Regions from separate parts of the Pseudomonas sp. TE12234 genome, predicted to be linked through region 2. Evidence: riboswitches for the same ligand, from Rfam matches in the RefSeq annotation. Region 2 holds a riboswitch; the other holds the start of a gene.

Region 1 (10,909 bases), on a different contig from region 2:
GCTGGCCGTTACCGGCCTGACCGATCAGCAATATCAGACGTTGCAACGCTGGCTCGCCTCCGGCGCGCCCATCGATGAGCAAGGCCTGGAGCCCAGCGCGAATGAGGCCATACAGGTGGTGCAGTGGGAGAACCTGCTCAATGCGCCGGGTGCACGGCAAAGCCTGGTGGGGCGCTGGTTGTTCGAGCACTGGTTTCTTGCGCACCTCTATTTCAAGGACGGCGAACCCGGGCATTTCTTCCAGTGGGTGCGTTCGCGTACGCCGAGCGGCCAGCCTATCGACCTGATCAATACCCGCCGACCGAATGACGATCCCGGCAGTCAGTTCTATTACCGCCTGTGGCCGGTGCAGGGCGTGATCGTGCACAAGACCCACATCACCTATCCGCTGAGCGCGGCGAAGATGGCGCGCATAAAAAGCCTGTTCTACAACGGCAACTGGCAGGTCAATGCGCTACCGGGCTACGGGCCGGAACGCCGGGCCAATCCGTTTACCACGTTCGAAGCCATCCCGGCCCAGGCGCGTTATCAGTTCATGCTCGATAACGCCGAGTATTTCGTGCGCACCTTTATTCGCGGTCCGGTCTGCCGGGGGCAGATTGCCACGGATGTGATTCGCGATAATTTCTGGGCATTGTTCCAGGCCCCGGAACACGACCTCTACATCACCGACCCGAACTACCGCGGCCAGGCGACGCCTTTGTTGGCAATGCCGGGGCAGAACGACGACGTGGGCAGCGTCCTGAGCCTGTGGCACGACTACCGCGACAAGCGTAACGAGTACGAAGCCCTGCGCCGGGAAAGCTACGCCGAACTGCCGCCGCCGAGTTGGTCGAGCCTGTGGGCCGGTAATGACAACGCCTTGTTGAGCATCTTTCGCCATTTCGACAGTGCTTCGGTGACCAAGGGCCTGATCGGTGACGTGCCGCAAACCATCTGGCTGTTCGACTTCCCGTTGCTGGAGCGCACGTACTATCAGTTGGCGGTGAATTTCGACGTGTTCGGCAACGTCTCGCATCAAGCCCAGACGCGCCTGTATTTCGACCTGATTCGCAATGGCGCCGAGCAGAACTTCCTGCGCCTGATGCCGGCCAATTCCCGCGACCGTTACCTGGATGACTGGTACCAGAGCAGTGGCAAATTCAAGATGTGGCTGGACTACGAATCGATCGACGACGACACGCCGACGGCGCTGAAACTGGATCCAGATGACCCCAAGCGCGATTTCGCCATGCAGTTGCTGGCGCGCTATGGCGAGCTCAACGCCAATCCGGACCCGATCAATCGCTGTGACGGCGCCTACTGCTCGCGACCCAACATCGACCCGGACCTGCAAGGCGCCGAACAGGCCTTGAGTCGCCTGACGTCGCGCCCGGCAGCCGGACTCAAGGTCATCGACCAATTGCCCGAAGCGACCATGTTGCGCGTCGAGGCCGCGAGCGGCCAGCGTGTGGTCTACAGCCTGCTGCGCAACCGGGCACACAGCAATGTGGCGTTCCTGCTGGGCGAGTCGCTGCGCTATCAGCCGGGGCTTGACACGCTGACCATTTATCCGGGGGTCATGAGCAGCTACCCGAACTTCATGTTCAACATTCCCGCCGAGCAAGTCCCGGCCTTTGTCGACGCCATGGAAAACGCCAGGGACGCCGACAGCTTCGAGAAGATTGTCGAGCGCTGGGGGGTAAGGCGCAGTCACCCGCAGTTCTGGGAGTACTTCCATGACCTGAGCCGCTACATCCACGAAACCGATCCGGTGGAAGAGGGCGTGCTGGACATGAACCGCTACGAGAACCTTTGATCAACCTTTGACACGATGGGCCGATGCCGGACGCTTTAGGCACCGTGTCGAAATCCTTTCCCGAGCGCAACAGACTGTTCCTATGTGATGATCGCGGTTAGTGCTGCCATCATCGGGCCGGGATCATGGCTAAGCTACGAATGGGTGGAAAAATGCAGCTATCGGTGGCTTAAAGTATGGATTGACGGCGAATCGGAGAGCGAGGCAGCTTCGGTTCTTTCCCGACAAAAATACTAGGACTTTGTCCGGCGCGATGATTGGCGTAAACTGCGCCCAAGCCTGCGAGGAGTTTCCATGACCGCTATAACCATCACTGACGCCGCCCATGATTATCTGGCTGATCTGCTCTCCAAGCAGAACACCCCGGGCATCGGCATCCGCATCTTTATCACCCAGCCTGGCACCCAGTACGCCGAAACCTGCATTGCCTACTGCAAGCCGGGCGAAGAAAAACCTGAAGACACCGCTCTGGGGCTGAAAAGCTTCACCGCTTACATCGATTCGTTCAGCGAAGCTTTCCTGGATGATGCGGTCGTCGACTACGCCACCGACCGCATGGGCGGCCAGCTGACCATCAAGGCGCCAAACGCCAAAGTCCCGATGGTCAATGCCGACAGCCCGATCAACGAGCGCATCAACTATTACCTGCAAACCGAGATCAACCCGGGGCTGGCCAGCCACGGCGGTCAGGTCAGCCTGATCGATGTGGTTGAAGACGGCATCGCCGTTCTCCAGTTTGGCGGCGGTTGCCAGGGCTGCGGCCAGGCGGACGTCACCCTGAAGGAAGGCATCGAGCGCACGTTGCTTGAGCGTATCCCCGAGCTCAAGGGTGTTCGTGACGTGACCGACCATACGCAGAAAGAAAACGCCTACTACTAAGGCGTTCGCTGCGAAAAAAAAACGGCGCTGTGGCGAGGGAGCTTGCTCCCGTTTGATGGCGTAGCCATCACAATACAACCGATGCATTTTTCCGTGATGAATGCCTTGGCTGATGTTGGGACCGCTTCGCGGTCCAGCGGGAGCAAGCGCCCTCGCCACAAGTGCTTTAGGGGCGGTACAAATGCGCATGGCCGGCGCGATACAGCGACGACTCGCTGAAATGGTCACTGCCCAGCACCCGTCCCACCAGAATCAATGCCGTGCGCCGAAACCCCTTGGCCTGAACCTTCCCGGCAATGTCCTCAAGCGTTCCCACCACCCAGTCCTGATCCGGCCAGGTTGCCCGATGAATCACCGCGATCGGACAGTCCGCGCCGTAATGTGGCAGTAATTCGGCCAGGATTTTTTCCAGATGATTGACCCCCAGATGAATCGCCATGGTTGCCCCATGTTGCGCCAGGCTGGCCAATTCTTCGCCGGCCGGCATCACCGTTTTGTCGGCATAGCGGGTCAGGATTACGCTTTGTGAGACATCGGGCAGGGTCAGTTCCGCCCCCAAAAGCGCCGCGCAGGCCGCCGTAGCGGTGACCCCGGGAATGATTTCAAAGGCAATGCCGAGTTCGCGCAGGTAGCGAATCTGCTCACCGATCGCGCCGTAGAGGCTCGGGTCGCCGGAATGCACGCGTGCCACGTCTTGACCCTTGGCATCGGCGGCCTTGATCAGGTCGATGATCTGTTCCAGGTGCAGTTCGGCGCTGTTGACCACCTGTTCGGCGCAATGGCCTTGCAGCACGGCGGCGGGCACCAGCGAACCGGCGTAGATGATCACCGGGCAGCTACGAATCAGCCGCTGGCCTTTGACGGTGATCAGCTCGGGGTCGCCTGGACCTGCGCCAATGAAGTAGACGGTCATCGTCGATTCCTGTGGGAAAAGGGGGCTGGGCAGGGCGCCAGATGAAGATTGCTCATGATTGAACGCGCGGATTATCGGGATTTTACGTCGAGCTGGCCAATGCCAGGGTGGCCTGGGCATATTTTTGCCGGGTAATCAGCAATTTGGCCGGCGTCTGGGTCAACTGTTCGGCCAGGGCCAGGGCGGCACTTTCCGCGACACCGTAGCAGCCGGTACGCTCGAAGGCGATCTGCGAATGATGACTGAGTTGAGGCTCATAGCCGGCCAACTGGGCGCTGCTGAAATACGTCAATGGCAGTGAGAGTTGCTCGGCCAGTTCGACAAGGGCTGGTTCGTCGCGCTTCAAATCAATACTCGCCAGGGCCTTGATCTGATGCAGTCCGATCTGATGCGCTTGCAACGCCTGATCAAGCAGCGCCCGCAAAGTACTGACGGGGCAGCCTCGTTGGCAGCCCAGGCCGACCACCAGGGTCGGCGCTGTGCCGGTATCGGTCATGCGTGGTATTGGTCATCGCGCTTGCGGCGGAACAGCCAGGCGCTGATCAGGCCCAGGGCCAGCCAGAATGCGACGTTGGTCAACTGCGAAGCAATTTTGAATTGGGTTTCCAGTGCTTGCGGTGCCAGCATCGAGTGCACTTCCGGCTGCGGCGCGCCAATCACGTGGGGGGCGGCAATGATGGCTGCACCCAGGACTTTCATCAGCCAGTGACGGCTGAACACGATCAACGCGATCCCGACCGCGGTTGAGGCGGCAGTGCCAATCCACCAGGTTTGCCGTTGCGCCAGATCGGCAGCGGCGGTGCCTGGCAGTTCAGGCGGCAGGCCGAGGGTCGGCGCGAGCACGAAGGTCGCGTAACCGGCCAGGCCCCAGAGCAGCCCCTGTGAGGTTTTGGTCGGCGCGCGCAAGGTGTACAGGCCGGCGAGCATCAGCGCGAAACCGACAGCCACCACCAGATTGCCGCCGGTGGTCGATAACACGCGCTGCCAGCCGTTTTCCGGCTCCCAGGCTTCGGCATCGTGGCTGTGTGCGGCGACGCCAGCGGCGTGTTCATGCATTTCGACCGCCGCAGGTTCCGCTTTTTCGTAGGTTTCGGCCTGCAAAATCAGTGGAGCGACCCAGAAACTCTGCAGCAGAGTCAGCAGCAGGGCGGCCAGCAACCCCGTGAAGCCTGCGGTTTGCGCGATACGCTTGATCATGTCGGCAGGTCTCAATGGCACGGGAAGGCGGCGCTGTGACGGGTATCGTGAGCGGCGTTATGAATCGCTTCGATGTGCGAGAAACCGGCGAAATACACAAGGCACGCGCCGAGGATCGACGCACAAACGGCGGCGGTCAGGCGTTGAGTCAGGGTTGTGGTGCTGCTCGTGGTGGTGCTGTGGCCGGTGGTGCTGATGATCGACATGGCGCTTCCCTCAGTTCTGTCAGCGGGGAATGAGAGCGCATGCAAATCCCTGCACGAGCGAGCGCGCAGAGGTTCGAACAGCGCCCGCCCACCGCGGGTTGTCATTCAGTGATTGTAAGGTTCACTTTGTGTTGCGGGCCGGTCTCCGGGCTCACGAGGGGTGCTGGCTATCGCCTGAACCTGCAAGCATCACCTTCCCATGCCGCACGGGCGCAGTGGATCTGACGCTTCGCTCGCTTACCGTTGCGGGGGCAGCACCGGACTGACATGGCTTAAGAGTAAAGCACATGATTCACCGGTTTCCCGTTTCACCCTGTGAAGGGCACCCGTAACAAGGCGTGTAGGAGAGCATGGGCAAGGGTGGGGCGTCAATTGGCAAGCGTTCTCAACTCGGGGCGCAGTTGCTCGCGATGACGGCGTTGAGGCGCTGTAGAACTCAGCATGAACATTGACCCGCCCCAATACGATGCGTAGCCTTGCGCTTTCGAGGTTCTTCGGCGTTTGTCGAAGCTAAGAAGGGAACGCGGTCGAAGCCGCGGCTGCCCCCGCAACTGTGAACGGTGATGTTCGCTGCCACGCCACTGCACGCTCAAGTCCTGAGCCCGCGGGAAGGCGCAGCCAACGCCAGTCAAGCGACTGGCACACCGTCAGCCAGGAGACCTGCCTCGATACAGTTTCTCACTACAACCGGGCGGGGTGATCCGGTGGCGAACGCTTCAGGCGCGCACAGGCGTTGCCGGTACTCGTCCCGTATGCCCGCCACCTTGCCAAAGGGCATCCGATGAAAACACTGGCCAAACTCCCCGTTACCATCGTTACCGGCTTCCTCGGCTCGGGCAAAACCACCTTGCTGCGGCACATGCTCGACAACGCTCAGGGGCGCCGCATTGCGGTGATCGTCAACGAGTTCGGCGAACTGGGCATCGACGGTGAAATCCTCAAACAGTGCTCCATCGGTTGCACCGAAGAAGAAGCCAATGGCCGGGTCTACGAACTGGCCAACGGCTGCCTGTGCTGCACCGTTCAGGAAGAGTTCTTTCCGGTGATGCGCGAACTGGTCGCCCGTCGCGGCGATCTTGACCATATCCTCATCGAAACCTCGGGCCTGGCCCTGCCAAAGCCGCTGGTCCAGGCTTTTCAGTGGCCGGAAATCCGCAGCGCCTGCACCGTCGACGCGGTGATCACCGTGGTCGACAGCCCGGCCGTGGCCGCCGGCACTTTCGCCGCGTTCCCGGATCAGGTGGATGCCCAGCGCAAACTCGACCCGAACCTGGATCACGAATCGCCGCTGCACGAGCTGTTCGCCGACCAGTTGTCCAGCGCTGATCTGGTGATCCTCAACAAGGCTGACCTGATCAGCCCGGAAGACCTGGCCCGTGTCCGCCTGGAAGTCGCCGAAGAGTTGCCGCCAGCGGTCAAGGTCATCGAAGCCAGCAGCGGTCGCCTGCCACTGGACGTGCTGATCGGCCTGGGCGCCAGCTCCGAAGAACACATCGACAGCCGCCACAGCCATCACGATCATCACCACGACGATGACGATCATGACGACCACGATCACGACGCTTTCGATTCTATCTCCATCGAGCTGCCGGCCTCTGACGAAAGCCTGCTGATGGACGCACTGACGCAACTGGTGGTCGAGCACAGCATCCTGCGGGTCAAGGGTTTCGCGGCGATCCCGAACAAACCGATGCGCCTGCTGATCCAGGGCGTGGGCACTCGTTTCGACAAGCACTTCGACCGTCAGTGGAGCACTGAAGAAACGCGCACCACGCGTCTGGTGTTGATTGGCCAGGCCCTGGACGCCGCATTGCTCGAAACGCAATTGCGCGCCGCGCTCAGCGTGTAAGCCATGCACCTGCTCAGGACCCAGCCCGGCGGTTTCGTGTCGGATGACAACATTGCCGACCTTGGGCAAACCCCCGCCGAACTGGTGATCCTGTGCAGCGGTGACTCCAGTCTGGCGCTGCTCGCCGAAGCGGCGCAGCAGTTGCCCGACGATTACCCGAGCGTGCGCCTGGCCAACCCGATGCAGGTGCAGAACCATGCCTCGGTCGATCTGTACGTCGACGAAGTGCTGCGCCACGCCAAGGTCATTCTGATTTCGCTGCACGGCGGCATCGCCTATTGGCGTTATGGCGTCGAGCGGTTGGTGGAGCTTTCCCGGCGTGGGGTGCAGCTGATTCTGGTGCCGGGCGATGACCGTCCCGATCCGGAACTCAGCGACCTCAGCACAGTGACCGTACAGGACCGCGAGCGGCTCTGGCACTTCCTGCGTCAGGGGGGCATGGGCAATGCGCTGGACCTGTTTCGCTGCCTGGCCAATCGCTGGCTGGGTCGTGACTACGCCTGGTCCGAGCCGCAAGTCCTGCCACGCACCGCGATCTATCACCCGCACAAAAGTCCCGCGCAACTGAGCGATTGGCAAGCCGAATGGCGGGCCGACCAACCCGTGGCGGCGGTGCTGTTCTACCGCTCGCACTTGCAGGCGGCGAACACCGCTTTCATCGATGTTTTCTGTCAGCGTTTACAGGCAGCGGGGTTGAACCCGTTGCCCATCGCCCTGGCCAGTTTGAAGGAGCCCGGCTGCCTGTCGGTGGTCGAGGACTGGCTGGACGAGGTCGGCGCCTCGGTGATTCTCAACACCACCGGTTTCGCCCAGTCGAGCCCTGAAGCTCCGCATTTGCGTCCGTTTCGCCGCAACATCCCGGTGATTCAGGCAATTTGCGCCCAGGATAACGAACCGGGATGGCGCGCCAGTGAACAAGGGCTCGGCCCGCGTGATTTGGCAATGCATATCGCCCTGCCGGAACTGGACGGGCGGATCATCAGTCGACCGATCAGCTTCAAGGATCTGGCCTGGCGCAGTGAGCGCAGTCAGTCCGATGTAGTCTGCTACCGCGCGCAACCGGAGCGCATGGACTTTGTCGCGGAACTGGCGCGGCGCTGGATCGATCTGGCGCGGCTGCCGAATACCGAAAAACGCATTGCGCTGATCCTCGCCAACTACCCGACCCGCGATGGTCGCATCGGTAACGGCGTCGGCCTTGATACGCCGGCGGCGGCACTGAATATCCTCCGTTCACTGCATGCCGAAGGTTATCCATTGCCGGCGCAGTTGCCGGACAGCGGCACGGCCCTGATCCAACAACTGCTCGGCGGCGTCAGCAACGATCTCGATACCCTCGACCAGCGTCCTTGCCAGCAGAGCCTGGCCATGGACGATTACCTGCAAATGTTCAACGCGCTGCCCGCAGCCAACCGCCAAGCGGTGCTGGGGCGTTGGGGCGCGCCCGAGAGCGATCCGATGTGCCGCGACGGACGGATGATGATTGCCGGGATGCGTTTCGGCCTGACCTTCGTCGGCATTCAACCGGCGCGGGGTTATCAGGTGGACCCGAGCGCGGTCTATCACGACCCGGATCTGGTGCCGCCCCACGGCTACCTGGCGTTTTACTTCTGGCTGCGCAACACCTACGGCGCCCACGGCGTAATCCACGTCGGCAAACATGGCAACCTCGAATGGCTGCCGGGCAAGGGGGTCGGGCTCTCCGAACACTGCTGGCCGGACGCGTTGCTCGGGCCGTTGCCAAATATCTATCCGTTCATCGTCAACGATCCGGGCGAGGGCGCCCAGGCCAAGCGGCGCACCCAGGCGGTGATCATCGACCACTTGATGCCGCCCCTGACCCGCGCTGAAACCTACGGCCCGTTGCGCCATCTCGAGCTGTTGGCGGATGAGTACTACGAAGCGCAACTGCTCGATCCGCGGCGTGCCCGCGAGTTGCAGCGTGACATCCTGCAGCTGGTGCGCGACACGCACATCGACCGCGAACTGCAACTGGACGAGCAACTCGACAGTGATGCCGACGCGGCGATCTGGTTGCCACGTCTGGATACCTACCTATGTGATTTGAAAGAGTCGCAAATCCGCGATGGCCTGCATGTGTTCGGCGAATCACCGTCCGGGCGCCTGCGCATTGACACCTTGCTCGCACTGCTGCGCATTCCTCGGGGCGATGGGCGTGGTGCGCAGTCAAGCCTGCCAAGGGCGTTGGCGAAAGCCTTTGAACTGGGCTTCGATCCGCTCGATTGTGTGCTGGCCGAGCCGTGGAGCGGGCCGCGTCCAATCGAACTGCAAACCGTCACCGACGAAGTCTGGCGCACAGCCGGCGACACTCGTGAACGCCTGGAACTGTTCGCCACACAACTGATCTCGCAGACGCTGAATGCCTCCTGTAGGAGCGAGCCTGCTCGCGATGGTTTATCAGCCACATTGATGCCAACTGACACACCATCGCGAGCAAGTTCGCGCCTACAAGAGGCCGGCTGGACCGAGGTGCAAGCCATCCTCGATAACCTGCGCGAGGTGGTCGCACCACGACTGGACGCCTGTGGCCCCGCCGAAATGCGCGGCCTGCTCGATGCCCTTAGCGGTCGCTTCGTTCCGGCCGGCCCCAGCGGCGCACCGAGTCGCGGGCGCCTGGATGTGCTGCCCACCGGGCGCAACTTCTACTCGGTGGACGTGCGCAACCTGCCGACCACCACCGCATGGCGCATCGGTTTCCAGTCCGCCAACCTGATCCTTGAGCGTCACCTGCAAGACCATGGCGATCACTTGCGTCAGCTCGGCCTGTCGGTATGGGGTACCGCGACCATGCGCACCGGCGGCGACGACATCGCCCAGGCCATGGCACTGATGGGCGTGCGTCCGGTGTGGGCGACGGGCAGTCAGCGGGTCGACGATTTTGAAATCCTGCCGCTGAGTTTGCTCGATCGCCCGCGGGTCGACGTGACGTTGCGTGTCTCGGGTTTCTTCCGCGACGCCTTTGCCAATCTGATCCGCCTGTTCGACGCCGCCGTGCAGGCGGTTGCCGCACTGGACGAGCCGGACGACCTCAACCCCCTGGCGGCCAAGGTGCGCGCCGAGCGTGAAGCGTTGTTGCAATCGGGACTGGACGAAGACGCGGCCAAACGCCAGGCCGGTTGGCGCATCTTCGGTGCCAAGCCCGGCGCGTATGGCGCGGGTGTGCAGGGCGCCATCGACGGTCGCCTGTGGCAGAGCCGCGAGGATCTGGCCGAGGTGTATCTGAACTGGGGCGGCTATGCCTACGGCGGTTCCGACGAAGGCACCGCCGCCCGTGAACAGTTCGCCCAGCGCCTGAGCCAGGTGCAAGCGGTGCTGCAAAACCAGGACAACCGCGAGCACGATTTGCTCGACTCCAATGACTATTACCAGTTCCAGGGCGGCATGCTGGCCGCCGTGGAAAATCTCAGTGGTGCAACGGCTGCCAGTTATCACGGCGACCATAGCCAGCCGGACCTGCCGAAAATCCGCACGCTCAAGGAAGAACTGAACCGGGTCATCCGCTCCCGGGCGGCCAATCCGAAGTGGATCGACGGCGTCAAACGTCACGGCTACAAAGGCGCGTTCGAAATGGCCGCGACGGTCGACAACCTGTTCGCCTTCGATGCCACCACGCAATTGATCGACGATCACCAATACGCGCTGCTGGCGGATGCCTATTTGCTTGACGCCAATACCCGTGACTTCGTTCGCGAGCACAATCCCCATGCCTTGCGCGACATGACCGAACGCATGCTCGAAGCGCAACAGCGGGGGATGTGGAAAGAGCCGGGCGCGTATCGCGAGGCACTGGAGAATCTGTTGCTGGATATAGAAGAAGACAGTTGAAACACCGCCGACCCTGTAGGAGCGAGCTTGCTCGCGATGGAGCGTCAGTCGCCTCAATACCCACTGACACAGCGCTTTCGCGAGAAGGCTCATTCCCACAGGGATCAAGGTGTTTGTGAAATCACCGACCATGACCGAGATTGAACAATGACCGATACCCCGCATTTCCCGCTCTCCGCCGTGGTCGGCGCCGACGATTTGAAACTCGCGCTGTGCCTGAC
Region 2 (10,909 bases):
ATCTTTTGCAGGCGGCCTGCCTGCGCTTCGAGCAGTTGGGCGAACCGGCGGTCTACCTGCCATTGGCCGAGTTGCTGGATCGCGGCATAGAAATCCTCGACAACCTTGAACAGTACGAACTGGTCTGCCTGGATGATCTGCAGGCAGTGGCCGGGAAGGCCGACTGGGAAGAAGCGCTGTTCCATCTGTTCAATCGCCTGCGCGACAGTGGCCGGCGCCTGCTGATTGCCGCATCGACATCCCCACGTGAACTGCCGGTGAAGCTGGCGGACCTCAAGTCCCGCCTGACCCTGGCGTTGATCTTTCAGATGCGTCCGCTGTCCGACGAAGACAAGTTGCGTGCCCTGCAACTGCGCGCGTCGCGTCGGGGGCTGCACCTGACCGACGAAGTCGGACATTTTATCTTGACCCGCGGCACTCGCAGCATGAGCGCGCTATTCGAGTTGCTCGAGCGACTCGATCAGGCCTCCCTCCAGGCACAGCGCAAGCTGACAATTCCCTTCTTGAAAGAGACGCTTGGCTGGTAGAAAAAAGCCGGGAATGCCAATGCTGGCGGGGCTTTCGGCATATTTCAGGCGCCAGAAAATCCGCCTTCCTACAGGGTTGTAGGCTGCGCAGGTGTCTAAATGGGGCTTAAGCGCTTAGATGTTGGCGAGAAACTGAAAAGTCACAAAAAGTTCGATTGAATTTGCAAATGAGGTTGATAGCGGGCATAGTCTCGACTTCTTTACAACTATCAGCCACGGTCGTGCCCATGCTAAAGCGCTTCGCACCCCTCGTGCCTCTCGCACTCGTCACCCTGTTGTTCGGTTGCGCTGCTCACACTCCGGTGTCCCAGCAGGACCAACAGGTTAAAAATAGTGTTACCGCCCAATCTTCCGCTCGTTATCAGGAAGCTCTTTTCCAGGAAGAGACGGCCACCGAAAAAGAACTGGCTGCCTTCGCTGATGGCAAGTCCTACAAGCTGCCGGTTCTGGCCGACAGTATCCTCGAACGTGGCATGTCCCTGATCGGTACCCGTTACCGTTTCGGCGGTACCTCTGAAGCCGGTTTCGATTGCAGTGGTTTCATCGGCTATCTGTTCCGCGAAGAAGCGGGGATGAACCTGCCACGTTCCACTCGCGAAATGATCAACGTGGACGCGCCACTGGTGGCTCGCAGCAAGCTTGAGCCTGGTGACCTGCTGTTCTTCGCGACCAACGGTCGTCGCGGTCGTGTCAGTCACGCAGGGATCTACCTGGGTGACAACCAGTTCATCCACTCCAGCAGCCGCAAAAGCGGTGGCGTGCGGATTGATAGCCTGGGCGACAGCTACTGGAGCAAGACCTTCATCGAAGCCAAGCGTGCACTCGCCATGGCACCGAATGCTGAACCGATCGTCACCGCACGCAAGTAAGCGGACATTTTGTAAGGCGAACTTAAAGTCTTACTTGAAGTTTGCTACATAAGCGCTAGAATCTGATCCATGAATGATGGCAAACCGCCTGCGTGACGCGCAGGCGGTTTTGTTTTCTGCGCCCCCAGCAGAAAAAAGCCGCAGCCAGATCAGGATGTTCTGCTTATGTCGACGTCGGCCCGCCTCACAATCATGCTTTTCGCAGCGCTGCTCAGTGCGTGTGCCAGCCGCACGCCGCCACCTGCGCCTGTGGTTCGCGCTCCCATTATTTTCGGTTCTTCCCAGGCCTTTTCTCCTGAAGCGGAGGATGTGCTGTTCCGCGCGTTGGGATTGGTGGGGACGCCTTATCGCTGGGGCGGCAACACGCCGGATTCCGGCTTTGATTGCAGTGGGCTGATCGGCTATGTGTACCGCGATGTCGCCGGCATTTCCCTGCCGCGCACCACGCGGGAGATGATCTCCATGCAAGCGGCCGATGTGGGCAAGGAAGGCCTGCAGACCGGTGATCTGATCTTCTTTGCCACCAATGGCGGTTCGCAGGTCAGTCATGCGGGCATTTACGTCGGCGAAGGCCGCTTCGTGCATGCACCTGCCACCGGCGGCACAGTCAAGCTCGACAGCTTGTCCAAGGCGTATTGGCAGAAAGCCTACCTGAGCGCCAAGCGTGTCCTGCAACCGGAACACCTGGCGCGCAACCCGTAATTGCCAGAGAGTGCTCTCATGACCGCTCGCACGCTCAATCTCGACGACTCGCTCTATCACTACCTGCTCGACGTATCCCTGCGCGAAACGCCGCTGCTCAAGCGCTTGCGCGACGAAACCCAGGCGCTGCCCATGGCGCGCTGGCAAGTGGCGCCGGAGCAGGGTCAGTTTCTTGCATTGCTGGTGAAACTCACCGGTGCCCGACGTCTGCTGGAAATCGGCACCTTCACCGGTTACAGCGCGCTGTGCATGGCCGCGGCATTGCCCGATGACGGCTCATTGATCTGCTGCGACATGCCGGGTGACTACAACGCCACCGCACGCCGTTACTGGCAGGAGGCCGGGCTGGCCGGGCGAATCGATCTGCGTCTGGCACCTGCGCTGCAAACCCTGGACGAACTGGAACGGCAAGGGCAGGACGGGCGGTTCGATCTGGTATTCATCGACGCCGACAAGGCCAATTACCCCACTTATCTCGAGCACGCGCTGCGACTGCTGCGGGTGGGTGGCTTGGCGATATTCGATAACACGCTGTGGAGCGGGCGGGTGCTGGAAGAAAATCCGCAGAGTGCAGATACCCGAGCCATCCAGGCACTCAACCGTGCCTTGAAGGATGACTCGCGGGTGGATCTGTCGTTGTTGCCGCTGGGCGATGGGCTCACGCTTTGCCGCAAACGCTGATCCCTTGTGGCTCCAGGTGGGGGCGGGCTTGACGTGTCATTATTTAGCCGCTGAAACCCGCCAAACCTTGTTCCCCACATCATCTGCCACCAACAAGTCGCCCTGCTGATCGATCACCACGCCCACCGGCCGGCCCATGGCTTTTTCTTCGTTATTGAGGAAGCCCGTGAGTACATCCACCGGCTGCCCGCTGGGTTTACCGGCGCTGAACGGTACGAAGATCACCTTGTAGCCACTGTGTGGCTTGCGGTTCCATGAGCCGTGCTGGCCGACGAAGGCGCCTTCGGTGAACGGCGCCGGCAACCGGCTGCCTTCGGCAAATGTCAGGCCCAGTGACGCCGTGTGCGGGCCGACTGCATAGTCCGGCGCGATCGCCTTGGCTACCAGGTCCGGGTTCTGCGGTTCGACGCGAACGTCGACATGCTGGCCGTAGTAGCTGAACGGCCAGCCATAGAACGCGCCGTCCTTGACTGAGGTGATGTAGTCCGGCACCAGATCACTACCGATTTCATCGCGCTCATTGACCGCTGTCCACAGTGCGCCGCTTTGCGGCTCCCAGGACAGGCCATTGGGGTTGCGCAAGCCCGAGGCAAAGATCCGGTGGTTGCCGGTGGCGCGATCCACTTCCCAGATCGCCGCGCGACCTTCTTCCTTGTCCATGCCGTTTTCGGCGACGTTGCTGTTCGAACCCACCGTGACGTACAGCTTGCTGCCGTCCTTGCTGGCGATGACGTTTTTGGTCCAGTGGTGATTCAGCGTACCGCCGGGCAGGTCGAGCACTTTGACCGGTGGCGACTTGATCGCCGTATCACCGGTTTCATAGTGAAAGCGCAGCAGGCGATCGGTGTCGGCGACGTACAGGTCATTGCCGACCAGCGTCATGCCGAAGGGCGAGTTCAGGTTTTCCAGAAACACCCTGCGGGTTTCCGCGATGCCGTCGTGGTCCCGGTCGCGCAGCAAGGTGATGCGATTCGCGCTCGGCACGCCCGCACCGGCGCGGCCCATGACTTTCTTCATGACCCATCCGCGCAGGCCTGTGCCGTCATCGGGTTTGGGTGGGGCATTGGTTTCGGCGACCAGCACGTCGCCGTTGGGTAGCACATAGAGCCAGCGCGGGTGGTCGAGGTTCTCGGCGAACGCAGCGACTTGAGTGCCGGCAGCCGCGACGGGTCTCTCGCCGTCGGGCCAGCCAATCGCCGGGGCGATGTTGATCGTCGGCAGCAGCGTCTTGTTGGGTTCTGGCAACTTGGGTGACGGGCCGGTGCCGTCGGCGACTTGCAGGCTGGAGGTTTCACCGCAAGCGGCGAGCCCTCCGGCGAGCGCGATAACGAGAACGAGCTGGGGCTTGCGCATACTGATCTTCCCTGTGAATGCAGTGACCTGATCAATAGAGAAGTTTCGTTGCGCGATGGTTCAACCGTTAGCCGCGAGCTTCCTTGAGCAGCACGGCGATACCGGGGTGGTAGTGCCCCCCTTCGTTGCGCAACTTGCGGTAGGCGTAAGGAAAGTACCAGGCGACGGCGCAGGTGTGCTCTTTTTGCAGGTCGTCGACCATGTCCTGCAGTTCTTCCGGGGTGGCGCCTTGCTGGGCTTTGTGCGGTGCCACGAACAGGCAGCCGAGTTTCAGGTCGCTGGCGTAGCTGATGCGTTTGGCGTCACTGGTGATGTCCTGCAGGGCTTGCGTCAGGTTCAGGCTGTTGACCCGTGGCCAGCGTTGCGTGGCCTGCAACCAGGCGCGTGATTCAGGCGTGGCGATAAACAGATCGGCGCGGCCGTTGCGCTCGCCTTCCTCGATGTGTTTGCGCGTGGGCGATTGTTGCAGGGTCACCATTTCGGCCATCCAGGCGGCGGCGGAAAGCAGGCCGAGATTGGCTTTTTCGTCGAGCCAGTAAGGCGTTTCGTTATCGCCGCGCACGGCGTTGTAGCGGTCGATACAGTCAAACCAGCGCTCCAGCAGCGGGCGCAGGAATTCCAGCTTCGGATTGCTGATGATGATGCCTTGCATGGGGCTTACCCTTGTTATTGTGATGTGGGTTGTGGCTCTTTGATATCATTGCCTGCAGTGTGGCACAAGATTGGCGTCAGTTTATTGATCAACGGCAGTTATTCACTCGCTCGGCCGGTCTTCATTTGACGCTCCACCCCCAACCCTCTAACCTTCGCGGCTTGTTTCAGGTGCTCTGTGGCTTGGGTCGACAGAGTGAAACAGGGAAGCCGGTGAGTGGACGCTTCGAGCACGAAGGCCGCGATCCCGGCGCTGCCCCCGCAACGGTAAATGAGTGAAGACTGTGCCTTGAGCCACTGTGCCGAGTATCGACACGGGAAGGCGCACAGTCAGGCCAACGCCGCTCATGAGCCCGGAGACCGGCCTGATCCATCCAAGCGGCGTCACGGTGGGCGATGCCAGGCTTCTTGCCGTCTTTTCTTGTGCCTGCCCGCCGTTATCCTGCCTCAACGGAGAGCTCTCCCATGACTGATACCCCTGATCGTGACGAACGTCATCTGGCGCGCATGCTGCGCAAAAAAGCCGTGATCGATGAGCGCATCGCCAACTCCCCGAACGAATGCGGCCTGCTGCTGGTACTCACCGGCAACGGCAAGGGCAAGAGCAGCTCGGCGTTCGGCATGCTGGCCCGGTCGATGGGCCATGGCATGCAGTGCGGTGTGGTTCAGTTCATCAAGGGGCGCAACAGCACGGGTGAGGAGCTGTTCTTCCGGCGCTTCCCGGAGCAGGTGCGTTTTCATGTGATGGGCGAGGGCTTCACCTGGGAAACCCAGGATCGCCAGCGCGACATCGCCGCCGCCGAAGCGGCCTGGGCGGTTTCGCAACAGTTGCTGCGCGACCCCTCCATCGGCCTGGTGGTGCTGGATGAGTTGAACATAGCCCTCAAGCACGGCTACCTCGATCTCGATCAGGTGCTCGGCGACCTGCAGGCACGCCCGCCGATGCAACATGTGGTGGTTACCGGCCGTGGCGCCAAGCCGGAGATGATCGAGCTGGCTGACACCGTCACCGAAATGGGCATGATCAAGCACGCCTTCCAGGCCGGTATCAAGGCGCAAAAAGGCGTCGAGCTGTGAGTCGTATTGTATGAATAGCCCTCGTCAATGCCCGGCGGTGCTGATTGCCGCGCCGGCCTCCGGTCAGGGCAAGACCACCGTCACCGCTGCGTTGGCCCGTTTGCATCGCAATCAGGGGAGCAAGGTTCGCGTGTTCAAATGTGGCCCGGACTTTCTCGACCCGATGATTCTGGAGCGCGCCAGCGGTGCGCCGGTGTATCAACTGGACATGTGGATGGTGGGCGAGCAGGAGAGTCGTCGGCTGTTGTGGGAGGCCGCGGGTGAAGCGGACCTGATCCTCATCGAAGGTGTCATGGGCCTGTTCGACGGCACGCCGTCCAGTGCCGACCTGGCACGGCACTTCGGTGTGCCGGTGCTGGGGGTGATCGACGGCACCGCCATGGCCCAGACCTTTGGTGCCCTGGCCCTGGGGCTGGCGCGCTATCAACCCGACTTGCCATTTGCCGGTGTCCTGGCCAACCGCGTGGGCACCCTGCGTCACGCGCAATTGCTTGAAGGCAGCCTGACCGAAGGCCTGCGTTGGTACGGCGCCTTGTCCCGTGAAACCGGAATCGAATTGCCGAGTCGTCACCTCGGACTGGTGCAGGCCAGCGAGTTGAACGATCTCGATCTGCGCCTCGATGCGGCGGCCGATGCCCTGGCCAGCAGTTGCGAGGTGGCGCTGCCGCCGGCCGTGCAATTCGCGGCCCCGGATGTCATCGCAGCCGAATCCTTGCTGGCCGGTGTGCGCATTGCCGTGGCCCGTGACGAAGCCTTTGCCTTTACCTATGGCGCAAGCCTGGATTTGCTGCGGGCCATGGGCGCCGAGCTGGCGTTTTTCTCGCCGATCCGTGACACCGGTTTGCCCGAGGCAGACAGCCTCTATCTGCCGGGTGGTTATCCCGAACTGCACCATGTGGCGTTGTCGCAAAACACCTCGATGTTGAACGCGATCCGCGCGCACCACGAAGCGGGCAAGCCGTTGCTCGCCGAATGTGGCGGCATGCTGTATCTGCTCGATTCGCTGACCGATGTCGAGGGTTCGCGTGCAGAACTGGTCGGCTTGCTGGCCGGGGATGCGGTGATGCAAAAGCGTCTGGCGGCGCTGGCGCTACAGGCTGTCGAATTGCCGGAAGGGTCGCTGCGCGGGCACACCTATCATCATTCGCTGACCACCACTGAGCTTGTACCGATTGCCCGAGGCTTGAGCCCCAATGGCGGGCGCGGGGCGGAGGCGGTTTATCGTGAGGGACGGATGACAGCCTCTTATGTGCATTTCTATTTTCCGTCCAATCCGACTGCGATTGCCGCATTGTTTGCACCCGATCTTGAGGACGCCTTCGCCGGCAAGCCGGCTCCTGCAGTTGATCACTTGAACCCTGTAGGCGCTGGCTTGCCAGCGAAGAGGCCATGACCGATAACGCCTTCACCGAAGCCGAACGCGCAGCGGTCTACCGCGCCATCGGCGAACGTCGCGACATGCGTCACTTCAGTGGCGGTACGGTCGAGCCCGAATTGCTGCGGCGGTTGCTCGAAGCCGCGCACCAGGCGCCGAGTGTCGGCTTGATGCAGCCCTGGCGGTTCATCCGCATCAGCGACCGAACCCTGCGCGGCCAGATCCAGGAACTGGTGGAGCAAGAGCGTATTCGCACCGCCGAAGCCCTCGGCGAACGCACCGACGAATTCATGCAGCTCAAGGTCGAAGGCATCAATGATTGCGCCGAGGTGTTGGTGGCGGCGCTGATGGATGATCGTGAGCGGCATATTTTCGGTCGTCGCACCTTGCCGGAAATGGACATGGCGTCGTTGTCCTGCGCGATCCAGAACCTGTGGCTGGCGGCCCGGGCCGAAGGTTTGGGCATGGGCTGGGTTTCGCTGTTCGAACCGCAAGCCCTGGCCGATTTGCTCGGCTTGCCCTCCGGGGCCAAGCCACTGGCCGTTTTGTGCCTGGGACCGGTCAAGGAATTCTACCCGGCGCCGATGCTGGTTCTGGAAGGGTGGGCGCAGGCGCGTCCGCTAAGTGAACTGCTGTATGAAAATTATTGGGGAGTGCGCCAATGAGTGTGGCGTTGTTGAGTGTCGCCGCTGTGGCGCTGGATGCGCTGCTGGGTGAACCCAAGCGCTGGCATCCGCTTGTGGCGTTCGGCCGGTTTGCCGAGCGTATCGAGCAACGTTTCAACGCGGGTGGTCGTGGCTGGCGCAGTCATGGAGTCACCGCGTGGGTGATCGCGGTGTTGCCATTGACCTTGTTGGCCACGGCATTTTCCTGGGCGCCTTATGTGGGCTGGATGGTCGAGATTCTCGCGCTGTATTGCGCCCTCGGCATGCGCAGCCTGGGCGAACACGTCGAGCCCGTGGCCAAGGCCTTGCGCTGCGATGATCTGGATGAGGCGCGTACGCGCGTCAGTTACCTGGTCAGCCGCAAGACCAGCGAACTGGATAAAACCGAAGTGGCCCGTGCGGCCACCGAATCGGTGCTGGAAAACGGCAGTGACGCGGTGTTTGCCGCACTGTTCTGGTTTGCCGTGGCCGGCGCGCCAGGCGTGGTGCTCTACCGTTTGAGCAACACCCTGGACGCCATGTGGGGCTATCGCAACGAGCGCTTCGAGCGTTTCGGCTGGGCGGCAGCCAGGATCGATGATGTGCTCAATTACATTCCTGCGCGTCTGGTGGCGTTGACCTACGCCTTGCTGGGCAAAACCCGACTGGCCCTCAAATGCTGGCGGACCCAGGGTCCGACCTGGGACAGCCCGAACGCCGGTCCGGTAATGGCCGCGGGGGCCGGTGCGCTGGGTGTCGAGTTGGGTGGGGCGGCGATCTATCACGGTGAACTGCATCAACGTCCGCAACTGGGCGAAGGCCTGCCGGCGGATGCCGACTCCATCGATCGTGGCTGGCAATTGGTCCAGCGCGGGGTATGGTTATGGCTGCTGATTCTCTGCCTGGGGGCTGAATTTTATGCTTGAGCACGGTGGACGGTTGCGCAAGGCGGCGCTCGAATACGGCATCGAGGAAGCCGATTGGCTTGACCTGTCCAGCGGCCTTGCGCCCTGGCCGTTTCCCATTCCGGATATCCCCCTGCGAGCATGGGCGCGCCTGCCGGAAACCGATGACGGGCTGGAACAGGCCGCCTGCGACTACTACGGCACTCTGCAGGTGTTGCCGGTGGCCGGTTCGCAAATGGCCATCCAGTTGCTGCCGCGCCTGCGCCGGGCCGGCAAGGTCGGCGTGCTGTCCCCCTGTTACGCCGAGCATGCCGAAGCCTGGCGGCGTAACGGCTACATCGTGCGTGAAGTGCTCGAGCAGGAAGTCGACTTTTTTGTCGACAGCCTCGATGTGCTGGTGGTGGTCAACCCGAACAATCCGACCGGTCTGAGCCTGACACCCAATCGCTTGCTCGACTGGCACTCGCGGCTGGCCCAGCGCGGTGGCTGGCTGGTGGTGGATGAAGCGTTCATGGACAACACACCGCAGCTGAGCCTGGCGCCATTTTCCCATCAGGTCGGCTTGATCGTGCTGCGTTCGTTCGGCAAGTTTTTCGGTCTGGCCGGGGTGCGGCTGGGGTTCGTTCTGGCCGAGCGCAAGTTGCTCAAGTTGCTCGCCGAGCAAGTGGGACCATGGGCTGTCAGCGGTCCGACCCGAGTAGTGGGCGAGGCCTGCCTGCGCGACACCGAAGGGCATGCGCTGCAGCGCAGACGGGCTGAAGAGGCCAGCGAACGTCTGGCGGCGTTACTGGAGCAACACGGTTTCAAACCTCAGGGTGGCTGTGCGTTGTTCCAGTGGCTGATCACCGAGCGCGCTGAAGAACTGCATGAGTTCATGGCCGGTCGGGGCATTTTGCTGCGCTTGTTCGCGCAAAACAGCAGCCTGCGTTTCGGTTTGCCTGGCGATGAGGATGACTGGTCGCGTCTTGCCACGGCGTTCGAAGCTTTTGCCAGGGAATGCCAATGACAACGCTGATGGTGCAGGGCACCACATCCGACGCCGGTAAAAGCACGCTGGTGACGGCGCTGTGCCGCTGGGTCACGCGTCAGGGCGTTAGCGTGGTGCCGTTCAAACCACAGAACATGGCGCTCAACAGTGCCGTGACGGCCGACGGTGGCGAAATCGGTCGCGCGCAGGCGGTGCAAGCGCAGGCCGCCTTCCTCGAGCCGCACACCGACATGAACCCGGTGCTGCTCAAGCCCAACAGCGATACCGGCGCCCAGGTGATTATCCATGGTCGCGCGGTCACCACCATGAATGCCGTCGCTTATCACGATTACAAAGCCATCGCCATGCAAGCGGTGCTGGCGTCCCATGCACGCTTGAGTGAGGCCTATCCGCTGGTGATGGTCGAAGGTGCGGGGTCGCCGGCCGAGATCAATCTGCGTGCTGGCGATATCGCCAACATGGGCTTTGCAGAAGCGGTGGATTGCCCGGTGCTGCTGATCGCCGACATCAATCGTGGCGGTGTGTTCGCGCATCTGGTGGGCACGCTGGAGCTGCTGTCGCCCACTGAACAGGCGCGGGTCAAGGGCTTCATCATCAATCGCTTTCGCGGCGATATCGCCTTGCTGCAACCCGGTCTCGACTGGCTGGAACAGCGCACCGGCAAACCGGTGATCGGTGTGCTGCCCTACGTGCTGGACCTGCACCTGGAGGCCGAGGACGGCATTGACCAGCGTCAGACCGACAAGGTCGATCAGGTACTGAAAGTGGTGGTGCCGGTGCTGCCGCGCATCAGCAACCACACCGATTTCGACCCGCTGCGCTTGCACCCGCAAGTGGACCTGCAATTCATCGGTCCCGGCCAGGCGATTCCGCCAGCTGATCTGATCATCCTTCCCGGCTCGAAAAGTGTGCGCAGCGACCTGGCGTATCTGCGCGCCAACGGTTGGGAACAGGCCATTTCCCGACACTTGCGCTACGGCGGCAAAGTGCTGGGCATCTGCGGCGGCCTGCAAATGCTCGGCGAGCAGGTGCACGACCCGTTGGGCCTGGAAGGCGTTCCGGGGTCCAGTGCCGGGCTGGGGTTGCTGGCGTTTGAAACCCGACTCGAAGAACACAAGCAGTTGCGCAATGTGCGCG

What was found. Region 2 has a riboswitch for cobalamin ahead of cobO (cob(I)yrinic acid a,c-diamide adenosyltransferase). Riboswitches for the same ligand answer to the same signal wherever they lie in the genome.
Region 1: another riboswitch for cobalamin. It lies ahead of ACVWYU_RS18360 (CbtB domain-containing protein); the one in region 2 lies ahead of cobO (cob(I)yrinic acid a,c-diamide adenosyltransferase).

The regions. Positions count from the first base shown of each region.
Region 1 is NZ_JBSSEP010000011.1:121,141-132,049, reverse strand. It holds gene ACVWYU_RS18385 (fatty acid cis/trans isomerase) at 1-1,798, shown strand, start outside; gene nfuA (Fe-S biogenesis protein NfuA) at 2,093-2,677, shown strand; gene cobM (precorrin-4 C(11)-methyltransferase) at 2,844-3,590, opposite strand; gene ACVWYU_RS18370 (cobalamin biosynthesis protein) at 3,673-4,086, opposite strand; gene ACVWYU_RS18365 (CbtA family protein) at 4,083-4,787, opposite strand; gene ACVWYU_RS18360 (CbtB domain-containing protein) at 4,799-4,993, opposite strand; cobalamin riboswitch at 5,113-5,338, opposite strand; cobalamin riboswitch at 5,464-5,675, shown strand; gene cobW (cobalamin biosynthesis protein CobW) at 5,775-6,842, shown strand; gene cobN (cobaltochelatase subunit CobN) at 6,846-10,688, shown strand; gene ACVWYU_RS18345 (ATP-binding protein) at 10,836-10,909, shown strand, end outside.
Region 2 is NZ_JBSSEP010000007.1:84,163-95,071, reverse strand. It holds gene hda (DnaA regulatory inactivator Hda) at 1-527, shown strand, start outside; gene ACVWYU_RS13280 (C40 family peptidase) at 755-1,396, shown strand; gene ACVWYU_RS13275 (C40 family peptidase) at 1,562-2,098, shown strand; gene ACVWYU_RS13270 (class I SAM-dependent methyltransferase) at 2,117-2,779, shown strand; gene ACVWYU_RS13265 (PQQ-dependent sugar dehydrogenase) at 2,819-4,132, opposite strand; gene ACVWYU_RS13260 (hypothetical protein) at 4,200-4,784, opposite strand; cobalamin riboswitch at 4,936-5,166, shown strand; gene cobO (cob(I)yrinic acid a,c-diamide adenosyltransferase) at 5,249-5,860, shown strand; gene ACVWYU_RS13250 (cobyrinate a,c-diamide synthase) at 5,871-7,253, shown strand; gene bluB (5,6-dimethylbenzimidazole synthase) at 7,250-7,900, shown strand; gene cbiB (adenosylcobinamide-phosphate synthase CbiB) at 7,897-8,805, shown strand; gene cobD (threonine-phosphate decarboxylase CobD) at 8,798-9,790, shown strand; gene ACVWYU_RS13230 (cobyric acid synthase) at 9,787-10,909, shown strand, end outside.